DNA from 2 places in the Ensifer canadensis genome. Region 1 is predicted to be linked to the other one. Evidence: riboswitches for the same ligand, from Rfam matches in the RefSeq annotation. Region 1 holds a riboswitch; the other holds the start of a gene.

Region 1 (5,670 bases):
CACGATACATTAGCAATCGGAACAATGCCCTACCGCACGCGTTTTTAAATGCATAAGCGTTGGTGTATTGTGGAGGCAACCCAATGTGGGCTCCGGACGGTCTGGCTACTCTCCAACCCAAAGACCGTCTGGATCTCCCTCCACGATTCCAGTGTAATCCCCCCAGCAACGGCGCATACTCTATGCGGGGCAAACGTCGGCCCTGTTCTCCCCTGGGCTGGCTGGGATTAGGGCTATGGGTAAAGCGGTTCGATCTCGCACAGGGATTGTAACGCCTGACGACTTCAAGCAGATCGAATGTGTCTTCCGGGAAATGGTTCAGGAAAGGCACCTCGCCTTTGATAGCGATGAAGCCGTTACGCTCGCGGCGCACCTGATCAGCCTTTTTCAAAGCGGCATCCACGACCACGATGCGCTCAAACAAATAGCTGGTTAATTGGGAGGGTGGCTGCCTGACCCGGCGGGACAACTGGAAAAGAGCGGCCTTCTTTTAGGGCTCTGCGGGAAGACCGCTAGCAATCTCAGCAACGACTAAATATCGAACTAAATCTGATGATTGGCGAGAACAATTCGCATTTAAGGAAAGGAGCGGCTAAGGAGTCGTCTCGTTTCCGCTGTCGTCCCCGCGGCGCCTTTTATAAGCGCCGCTTCTCTGTGGGCTCTGAGCCGGATTCCCCGCTACCAGCAGCAGTTCGACGCACGCAAATCTCAACTTTTGCTCACTTGGAGCCAATTAAAGATTTCGCTATCTTTCTCTCTTCGGTGAAGGCGGTAGCTCAAGAAGGGAGGTCTAAATGGCTATTCACTTTGACCAGTCAGGTTTTGAACTCGCACCCGAACAGCTCGATACACTTCAAAGGATATTCGATCGCATTTGCTTCGAAACGAGGATCCCGCGCCAAGACATCCGCGCTGGCCGCCTCGCAAAATTCCTGATGGATGAATTTAGGTTCGGCAATACGGATGAGTTGGCGTTAACAGAGTGCGGTCGCTGGTTCTGTAGGCGGGCGAGCCCAACACGTCGAATTCAGAGCGAACAGCAACCGACCAGTATGCTGCACTAGGCGATGTGTTGCTCAACACCGCAGAGTGACGCGCTGCCCCACTCTCGGCCCTCGACTGGGATCACACTACGCCAAGCATACTCCGGTCGGCGTGGCCGCGCAACGGCCACGCCGTCATCGAGATGCCCCAGAGACAGCTGAAAATATTCCGGATCCGAGGCCCGATCTGATATGCATGTGCTCGTTAATTCAGCGCCGGCGTCGGTCCCCAGACCTCGCGATCGAATCGGCACGTTCATGTCCCAGCTGCGAGCAGCAGGCGGCGTGACTTATCGAGACCAAACATGTCGCCATAGCGATCGAGCGCGACCATGACGGAGGTGAAGTTGCTTGCATTGACCGCCCTTTCGCGGCCGAGCGAATTTTCTGCACAGATATGGCGCCATTCGGATTTCCTTTTTACTGGGTGCTGGCCATTTTCCGACCGGGCTTGCACCGTGAACCACTCAAAACGGGGGACTCTCATGGATGCAGGACGGCGCCCTACCGAGGAGAAATGGTCGAACTGCATGAGCACGTTGATCGCCGTGGCTCTCATCGCCTCGGGCGCGCCCGCGCAGGCGGACACGACGGTGTGCTTGGGAAATGTGTGTACTGTCACTTCCAGGGACGGCACCAACCATGAAAGGTCTCTGAGCGACATCAATGAAGAAGCGAGAAAGGAATCGCTTGAGAACATTCGAGACATTGATTGTAGTGTGGCAGACGATGCCTCCACTTGCCTGAGAGCAAAACTCACGCTGCAGCGCCTTTTCTACTAAACGCATGCTCCTTGATGCCTTCCCGCCGCTAAACGAGTGCGAGGCCCGCCGCATTGATGCGCCGGCTCATGTTGCTCCTCTCAGCGCGATACGCGTTGAGATGTGCTCTAAGGCATGCGGATGACTTTCTAGCCCCGTTGGGAATGAACTAACAACGCTTGACAAAGCACGGCATTGGCCGTTCAACTCGGTTCATTCACCAGGGGAGTCCCGACAAGGGGCTGAGATATTGCTGGGCGGATCGGCTCCTTCGACCGCAGCGCAATGACCCGTTGAACCTGATCCAGTTCATGCTGGCGTAGGGACGGTGGGAACGACGGCAGTTGCGACAGCTCCTTTGCGATCGCGTGGACGTGTCTCTATCTTTCCAGCGCCAAGATCTGGGTCTCCAAACGTCAAGGTTGGAGCCGACCAATGGTTTTTTCAGATGTCGTACACGAGCCAAACCGCGGACATAGACGGCAACATCGACGCCCGTTAGCGGTGCGGCGCATGGATGAATGGCCCTACAGCTCCGGCCAGGTAACAGCTCGAACGGCTGCCAAATGAGGCGGGTGCTGATCAACGGAGCAGGTGTCGTCGGCCTTGTCACCGCATACGAACTGGCGCGACGCGGCATTGAGGTCTACGTCTTCGAACGTTCAAAACGGATTGGCGCCGGCGCATCCTGGTTTGCCGGCGGCATGCTGGCGCCCTGGTGTGAGCGCGAAAGTGCCGACGAGAAAGTCGAACGCGTCGGCGCGACAGCCATCGAGTGGTGGAAGACGGCGCTGCCCGATGAGGTCGTGCAAGAGGGGACACTTGTCGTCGCCGCCGCGCGCGATACACGCGAGCTCGATCGCTTCGCGGCGCGAACCAAAGGGCACAGACGGCTTGATGCAGACCAGATAGCCGAACTGGAACCAGATCTCGCCGGCCGTTTCTCTCGTGCACTCTACTTCCCGAGGGAAGCGCATCTCGATCCGAGAGAGGCGCTGTCTTCACTCCATGACACATTAATCGCCATGGGGGTGCGTTTTCATTTCGGCCAGGCGACCGATGCCACCGTCGATCGCCGTGTCGATTCGCATATTGACTGCACAGGCCCTGCCAGGCTCCCGGATGACGCGGCACTGCGGGGCGTGCGTGGCGAGATGCTCTATCTGCGCACCGGCGACATTCAACTGTCGCGTCCAGTGCGCTTCCTGCATCCTCGACACCCCGTCTATGTCGTTCCACGCCGCCAGGGCGTCTTCATGGTCGGGGCAACAATGATAGAGAGCGAATTGTCCGGTCCTATCACTGCACGGTCGCTGATGGAGCTCTTAAACGCAGCCTACGCCCTGCACCCGGCCTTCGGCGAAGCGCAGATCACCGAAACCGGAACTGGCATTCGCCCCGCCTACCCCGACAATCTGCCAAGGATCACGAAAAGCGGTTCGATCTATTCCGTGAACGGTATGTATCGGCATGGTTTCCTGCTCTCGCCGGCTCTTGCGCACGACGTTGCCGAACTTCTGCTCAACCCGGACCACAGATCGGAGTTCTATGATGAACCTTAACGTCAATGGCGAAGAGCACGAGGTCGCCTGCTCGACGCTCGCCGAACTGATGGCTGCACTCGACTACGAAGGAAGCTGGCTGGCGACCGCTGTCAACGGCGAACTCGTTCACGCGGCCGACCGCGATCGATGGCGCTTACGCGATCATGATCGCATCGAAATTCTCTCGCCGATGAAAGGTGGCTGACCATGCTGCAAGTCTACGACACGGAAATCACCTCCCGACTGCTCCTGGGCACAGCGGGCTATCCATCTCCAGCCGTGCTTTCGGACGCAGTGCGGGCTTCAGGGACACAAATCATCACGGTCTCGTTGAGGAGAGAGACGGCCGGCGGCAAAGCCGGAGGTGCGTTTTTCGAACTGATCCGCGAGCTCGGGACGAAAATACTGCCGAACACCGCCGGCTGCCACACCACCAAGGAGGCGGTGCTCACTGCTAAGATGGCGCGCGAGGTTTTCGAGACGAACTGGATCAAGCTCGAAGTGATCGGCAATCACGACACATTGCAGCCGGATGTGTTCGCGCTGGTCGAAGCCGCACAGATCCTTTCAAACGAAGGCTTCGAGATCTTTCCCTATACGACCGACGATCTGGTCGTTGCCGAGCGCCTGCTGGAGGCTGGCTGCCGCGTGTTGATGCCCTGGTGTGCTCCGATCGGCAGTGCCATGGGGCCACAAAACCTGTCCGCCTTGAGGTCGATGCGCGCACACTTCCCGGACGTGCCTCTGATTGTCGATGCGGGCATCGGCCGCCCTTCGCATGCAACGACGGTGATGGAGCTCGGTTTCGATGCCGTGCTCCTGAATACGGCGGTGGCCGGTGCCGGAAATCCGGCCTTGATGGCATCGGGTTTTGCCAAGGCGATCGAGGCCGGTCGGCTGGCTTTTGAAGCCGGCATGCTCGAACCGAGAGACATGGCAGTCCCCTCCACCCCGGTCATCGGAAAGGCGGTCTTCTCATGAAGCTCGATCCCTTCTACCTCATTGTCGACAGCGCGAATTGGGTCGAACGCCTCGTTCCAATTGGAGTGAGGCTGGTCCAGCTTCGCATCAAGGAAAGACCCGATAGCGAAGTCCGTAGCGATATCCGCATCGCCAGAACCATATGCGAGAGACACGGTTGCCAACTTGTTGTCAACGACCATTGGCGCATGGCGATCGACGAAGGCTGCGATTTCGTTCATCTCGGCCAGGAAGATCTGGCGCAAGCTGACGTGGCCGCGATCCGTGGGGCCGGCCTTAAGCTCGGCGTCAGCACACATGACGAGGCCGAACTCGATATGGCGCTGTCAGTCGCGCCCGACTATGTCGCGTTGGGTCCGGTCTATCCGACCGTTCTCAAAAAGATGAAGTGGGAGCCGCAGGGACTTGCTCGCCTCGCCACATGGAAGAAGAAAATCGGACCGACCCCACTGGTTGCGATCGGTGGACTGAACCTTGAACGCATTGATGGCGTCCTCACCCATGGCGCGGATTGTGCCGCGGTCGTGACCGACATTACACGTAGCCAGGATCCCGAGGACAGAACTAGGCGATGGATCGCTGCAACCTCACGATGGCGCATTGCGCCAGCGTGAACGAGATCTTCGTTTCCCAGCCGGCGACCACGGCCGAGCACCGTCCCCAGATGAGCCTCACCCTCAGAAAAGCCGCCACAACGGAAAATCGACCGAATATAGATGCCTAGAAGAGTGCCGCGAGGCTAACGTGTGACGGCGTAGTCACCGACGATCCTTGTTTCGCAAGCATCGTCAAGGTATATAGAAACCTGAAGGTGCTGTGGTCGAGGAAGATGTCTATTGTTGCAGTAAAGGTTTTGTCGACTGTCAATGCCCCTTATGGGACGAAGCTTTCGGCTGAGCAATTGGCATCCAAGATTTCCGATCCTGCCAGCGCAGTCAATTTCGATGCGTCGGCGTTCTCCTTTTTTTCCGAGGTAGACGAGAACCTTCAGATCTCGTTTCTTGGCGAAATGCACGTTGATCCGGCGATCGCTTCCGACTTAGCACGTAAGTTCTCGGCACTCGCCGGTTACCCGCTTCCTTTGGCGCGGGCGGCATAGTTGGTCGAACACCCAGCCAGCAGATGGGGGGACCTGTTTGACCACGCTGGCCGCATTATCGATCAGGCAAGCTCCCAACTCACATTGATCGACAATTGCACTTTTGGAGGCGGTACCGCCCTGATGCTCCAGATCGATCATCGCGAGAGCTTTGATGTCGACATCTTCATCGATGATCCGCAGCTTCTGAACCCGAAGACACAGGGCTACGCGCTCGACATCAACCCTGACGGCTATCAGTC
Region 2 (5,670 bases), on a different replicon from region 1:
CCTTATCATACCCCTTGCCAACTTTCAACGCGGGAGCGGCGAGGCTCAGCCCTCGAGCTCCTCGCGCAGCATCTCCAGTTCCAGCCATTCCTCTTCCATGCGGGCGAGATCGCCGCGAAGCTTTTCCAGCTCCTTCGCCAGTTTCGCAAACGTATTCGGGTCCTTGGCAAAGAGGTTGGGGTCGGCCATCCGCTCCTCGCGCTTGGCTGCCTCCGCCTCCGCCTTGGCGATTTCCTTCGGCAGGTTTTCGAGTGCAAACTTCTGCTTGTAGGAGAGCTTGCCCTTGGCCTTCGGTGCCTCGGCTGCGGGGGCAGCGGCATCGGCCACCTTGGCCTTTTCCGCCTTCTCCGTCTTGCGCCGCTCTTCGATCGCGCCCTTGCGCTGCGCCATCATGTCGGTGTAGCCGCCGGCATATTCGATCCAGCGGCCGTCAGGCGCTTCGGGATTGGCCGGCGCGATGGTCGAGCTCACGGTGCGGTCGAGGAAGTCGCGGTCGTGGCTGACGAGGATGACGGTTCCGGCAAAGCCGGCGACGACCTCCTGAAGCAAGTCCAGCGTCTCGATGTCGAGATCGTTGGTCGGCTCGTCGAGGATCAGCAGGTTGGTGGCGCGGGCGAGAATGCGTGCCAGCATCAGCCGGGCGCGCTCACCGCCCGACAGTTCGCGGATCGGGGTGCGCGCCTGCTCCGGCTGGAACAGGAAGTCCTTCATGTAGCCGGTGACATGGCGCTGCTCGCCGTTGACAATCAGGCTCTCGCCCCGGCCGTCGGTCAGGTAGTGGGCCAGCGTATCGTCGAGGTTGAGATCCTCGCGCTTCTGGTCGAGCGTCGCCATCTCAAGATTGGTGCCGAGTTTCACCGTGCCGGTATCCGGCTCGATCTGCCCGGTCAGCATCTTCAAAAGCGTCGTCTTGCCGGCACCGTTCGGGCCGACAAGGCCGATCCGGTCGCCACGGTGCACGCGAATGGAAAACGGCGCAACGATCGTCCGCTCGCCGTAAGCCTTGGTGATCTTCTCCGCCTCGATCACCAGCTTGCCCGATTCCTTGGCGTCGGAAGCCGCCGCCTGAACGGAGCCCTGCGGCCCCTTGTGGCCGCGATGGCGCGAGCGCATGTCCTGCAATTCGCCGAGACGACGCATGTTGCGCTTGCGCCGGGCGGTAACGCCGTAGCGCAGCCAATGCTCCTCGCGCTCGATCGCCTTGCCGAGCTTGTGCTGCTCCAGCTCTTCCGCCTCCAGCACCTCGTCGCGCCAGGCCTCGAAATGGCCGAAGCCGCGGTCGAGCCGGCGGGATTGGCCGCGATCGAGCCAGACCGTCGCGTTCGAGACCTTTTCGAGGAAGCGCCGGTCGTGCGAGATCAGCACCAGGGCCGAACGGCTGCGGGTCAGCTCGTCTTCGAGCCATTCGATCGTCGGCAGATCGAGATGGTTGGTCGGCTCGTCGAGCAGCAGGATATCCGGCTCCGGCGCCATCACCCGGGCAAGCGCTGCGCGGCGCGCCTCGCCGCCGGAAAGGCGTGCCGGGTCTTCTTCGCCGGTCAGACCCAGGTGCTGCAGTAGGTAAGCGACGCGATACGGGTCGTCGCTTGGGCCAAGGCCCGACTCGGCATAGGCCTGCACCGTGTCGTAGCCTTCGAAATCCGGTGCCTGGGGCAGGTAGCGAACGGTCGAGGACGGATGGCGGAAGACCTCGCCCGATTGCGCTTCGGCAAGACCGGCGGCGATCTTCATCAGCGTCGATTTGCCGGAACCGTTGCGCCCGACAAGGCAGATGCGATCCCCCGGCTCCACCTGCAGGTTGGCGCCGGCCAGAAGCGGCGTGCCACCGAAGGTCAGGAAGATATCGTCGAGTTTCAGAATGGGAGGCGCCAAGGCTCAGGCTCCGGAAAGGTCATAGGGGCGGGCGAGAACGATCGCCCGGCCGGTGTCGAGGGAAATGCGAAGGGGACCCTCCGCGACATTGGAAACGGTGCGCGAAGACCCGAACGGCAACGTGAAATCGGTGAGCGGATAACGCGCGTTGACGATCGTAAGCCCGATGAGATCGGTCAGTCCGAGGATCGAGAATAGGCTGCCCTTCGGCAGATCGATTTCGATCTCGCCTGCAAGCAGCGGATAGGCCTCCTCCTCACCCGAGGTCATGAACACCGGCAACCCACGTTCGGCCAGCGAAGCAGCCTGAAGCAGGTGCAGGAAGGCATGGTCGCTGCGTGATCCTCCGAGCGCGCCGGCAAAGATCAAGGCTTCGGCGCCACGCGACAGCGCCGCCTCGACAGCGATTTCGCCATCGGTCGCAGCCTTGGCGGCGGGATAGGGCTCGCGCGGGACATCGGCAAATTCCGCGAGCAGCGCCTCCTCGGTCGAATCGAAATCGCCCACCCAGACGTCGGGGGTCACGGATAGCACCCGCGCATGCCGCATGCCGCCATCGGCCGCAACGAAGCGGCTGCCTGCGAGCTGGCGCGCAAGGCGATCGGTCGGGGTCAGTGCACCGCCGAGCAGAATGGTGAAGGTGGATCGGGCCATGGCAAAGCCCATAGCGCAAAGGCACGGGCAAGGAAAAGCAAGAAAACCGAACAAGGGCGCGATCCGGCGATTTTGCGTCCTCGTTGTCAGTGATCTTCGGGCAAGGTATCGGGAAACAGCATCTCCGCATAGATCCCGGGGTTGGAATCGGGGATCTCGATGGCGCCGACCGTGCGTCGGTAGAATTCGGCCGGGCCGACGCCGCCGATGATGGCGTAACCGTAGCCTGCGTCACGCATCGCCGTCAGGCTCACGCGCAAGAGCGCCTCGCCGATCCCCGTCCGCGCATGGCCTCGTCGACGCCCGTCGGCCCGAAGAAACCGAGCGCTGTGACATCGTGGCAGGCAAAGCCGACGATCCGGTCCTCGAACACCGCGATGTGCATGCACGTCGGCGTCGATCTGAAGGCCACCTCCGCCTCGCCCGCCCAGCCGGAGCCAAATGTCTGCTCGATCCAGGGAACAACAAGCTTCGTTCGGGTGCCATTGCGCGGTGAATGCCGATACCGTCAGCAAGCGGTGATCTCGCTTGTGCCGGCAGTGCATAAAGGCGAACGAGCATGTCAGTCATCGCAGGCTCCTTCGGCGTCTGCAAACTCTGCCGACGATTTTACCCCATGCGCCGCGGCGCGAAAATGCGGGGCGGGCGCTTTTGCCGTCCTCAAACTTCGCTTGCCATCAAACCGGCTCGGCGGTAAATCTCTACCCGCTCTAACGGGGTGCCTTCCGACCGCATGGCGGCCGAAGGCTGAGAGGCGTTGAACGCCAACCCGCGGAACCTGATCCGGCTCATACCGGCGGAGGGATTAGACGCGATCGGATCGATACGCCCTTTTCCCATGCAACATCATTTTTAGGGAGAGGTGCCTGCCATGTCCAATTCATCGCAACTCAAGGTTCTTAGCCGGCTAGCGCTTGCCGCGACGGCAGGACTTGTCTTCGCGGCCAATGCCGTTGCTGCCGACAAGACGCTGACCGTCTACACCTATGAAAGCTTCATCACCGAATGGGGGCCGGGTGCCAAGGTCGCCGAAGCTTTCGAGAAGACCTGCGAATGCAAGGTCACCTATGTCGGCGTCGCCGATGGCGTCGAGCTTCTGACCCGCCTCAAGCTCGAAGGCGCGGCCTCCAAGGCCGACATCGTGCTCGGCCTCGATACAAACCTCGTCGCCGAGGCCAAGGCCACCGGCTTCTTCGCGCCGCACGGCATCGAGCCTGCCAACGTCAAGGTACCCGGCGACTTCACCGACGACACCTTCCTTCCCTATGACTACGGCCATTTCGCCGTCGTCTACGACACCCAGACCTTGAAGACGCCGCCGAAGAGCCTGAAGGAACTGGTCGAAGGCGACGCCTCTCAGAAGATCGTCATCGAGGATCCGCGCACCTCGACGCCGGGCCTCGGTCTGCTTCTCTGGGTCAAGGCCGTCTATGGCGACGAAGCCGGCGCCGCCTGGGCCAAGCTCAAGGACAGGGTACTGACCGTAACGCCGGGCTGGTCGGAAGCCTATGGCCTCTTCACCAAGGGCGAAGCGCCGATGGTGCTTTCCTACACCACGTCGCCCGCCTACCACATGGTGGCGGAAAACACCGACCGCTACCAGGCGGCCGAATTCTCGGAAGGTCACTACATCCAGATCGAAGTTGCCGGCATGACCAAGAGCGCCAAGGAGCCGGAGCTTGCCAAGCAGTTTCTCGCCTTCATGACCGGCCCGGAGTTCCAGTCGATCATTCCGACGACCAACTGGATGATGCCGGTCGCGGCGACCAAGGAGCCGCTGCCGGAGGCTTTTAGCAAGCTGGTCAATCCGGAGAAGACTTTCCTGCTGCCGTCGGAAGAGGTGGCGGCGAACCGCAAGGCCTGGATCGACGAATGGCTGGCCGCCATTAGCAAGAACTGAGGCGCATTTGTTCGCGCCTGCCGAAAATCGCATCACGATGACCGCCGGGACTTTAAGTCTCGGCGGTATCCTGCTGTTTGTCGGCCTGGCGATTGCAGCCCTTTTGCTCCAGAGCGGTGACTTCGGCAACAGCGTGCTGTTCGATGCCTATATCTGGCGGGTAACGCGCTTCACCTTGCTGCAGGCGAGCCTTTCGACGCTGCTTTCCGTTGTTCTTGCCATCCCGATCGCACGGGCGCTTGCGCGCCGGCCGAGCTTTCCCGGCCGCGTCTGGGTTCTGCGGGTGATGGCCCTGCCGCTCGGCCTGCCCGTGCTTGTCGGCGCGCTCGGGCTGATCGAGATCTGGGGCCGGCAGGGCGCGCTCAACACCGCCCTCGCCGGCCTCGGGCTGCAGCAGCCGATCAGCATCTACGGCCTTTTCGGCATCCTGCTCGCCCACGTCTTCTTCAACATGCCGCTTATCGCACGTCTCTTTCTCGCCGGGCTCGAGCGCATCCCTTCGGAATACTGGAGAACCGCCGCCAATCTCGGCATGCCGCCAGCCGCACTCTTCCGCTTTGTCGAGTGGCCGGTCCTTCGGGGATTGCTGCCAGGTGCTGCCGGCCTCGTCTTCATGCTCTGCGCCACCAGCTTCACGCTGGTGCTGACGCTCGGCGGCGGGCCTGCCGCCAGCACCATCGAGGTCGCGATCTACCAGGCGCTGCGCTTCGATTTCGACCCGCCGCGGGCGATCGCCCTGTCCGCCCTACAGATCGTCATGACCGGAGCCCTGCTCCTGGCTCTAACGCGTGTCGCGACCGAACCTGCACAAAGCGCAACCGCGGGCAAAATCTCCAGACGCTATGATGCAGGAACCGGCCTCTCCCGGACGTCCGACGCCGGCTGGATCCTGTTCTCGCTGCTCTTCATCGGCGCACCGCTGATCGCCGTCGTCGGTTCCGGCCTGCGTGCGGATCTGGTGAAGCTTGCCGGCGACCCGACCGTGCATCGTGCTCTCGTCACCAGCATTGTCATCGCCGTCCTCTCGGCATTCTTTTGCGTCACCATGGCCGCCGCGATGATCCGCGCCGCCGGCATCGTCGTGGCGCGTCGCCACGCCCCGACCTTGGCCAGGGCATTTGCGGGCACTGTCACCGCCAGCACGTCGCTGGTGCTACTGGTGCCGCCGGTCGTGCTCGGTGCGGGATGGTTTCTGCTCCTGCGCCCCTTCGGCGATGTCGCCCGTTTCGCCCCCGCCATCGTCG

What was found. Region 1 has a riboswitch for thiamine pyrophosphate ahead of thiO (glycine oxidase ThiO). Riboswitches for the same ligand answer to the same signal wherever they lie in the genome.
Region 2: it holds a riboswitch for thiamine pyrophosphate, as region 1 does, so the genes downstream of both, thiB (thiamine ABC transporter substrate binding subunit) here and thiO (glycine oxidase ThiO) in region 1, are expected to answer to the same signal.

The regions. Positions count from the first base shown of each region.
Region 1 covers NZ_CP083371.1:964,718-970,387, reverse strand. The annotation lists gene J3R84_RS24180 (ATP dependent DNA ligase) at 1-3, opposite strand, end outside; gene J3R84_RS24175 (hypothetical protein) at 236-436, shown strand; gene J3R84_RS24170 (hypothetical protein) at 795-1,064, shown strand; gene J3R84_RS24165 (hypothetical protein) at 1,300-1,803, opposite strand; TPP riboswitch at 2,017-2,148, shown strand; gene thiO (glycine oxidase ThiO) at 2,371-3,366, shown strand; gene thiS (sulfur carrier protein ThiS) at 3,356-3,553, shown strand; gene J3R84_RS24150 (thiazole synthase) at 3,556-4,329, shown strand; gene J3R84_RS24145 (thiamine phosphate synthase) at 4,326-4,943, shown strand; gene J3R84_RS24140 (hypothetical protein) at 5,159-5,428, shown strand; gene J3R84_RS24135 (hypothetical protein) at 5,552-5,670, shown strand, end outside.
Region 2 covers NZ_CP083370.1:3,540,737-3,546,406, forward strand. The annotation lists gene J3R84_RS17250 (ABC-F family ATP-binding cassette domain-containing protein) at 46-1,872, opposite strand; gene J3R84_RS17255 (thiamine diphosphokinase) at 1,876-2,526, opposite strand; partial or broken gene J3R84_RS17260 (GNAT family N-acetyltransferase) at 2,613-3,096, opposite strand; TPP riboswitch at 3,231-3,348, shown strand; gene thiB (thiamine ABC transporter substrate binding subunit) at 3,398-4,426, shown strand; gene thiP (thiamine/thiamine pyrophosphate ABC transporter permease ThiP) at 4,458-5,670, shown strand, end outside.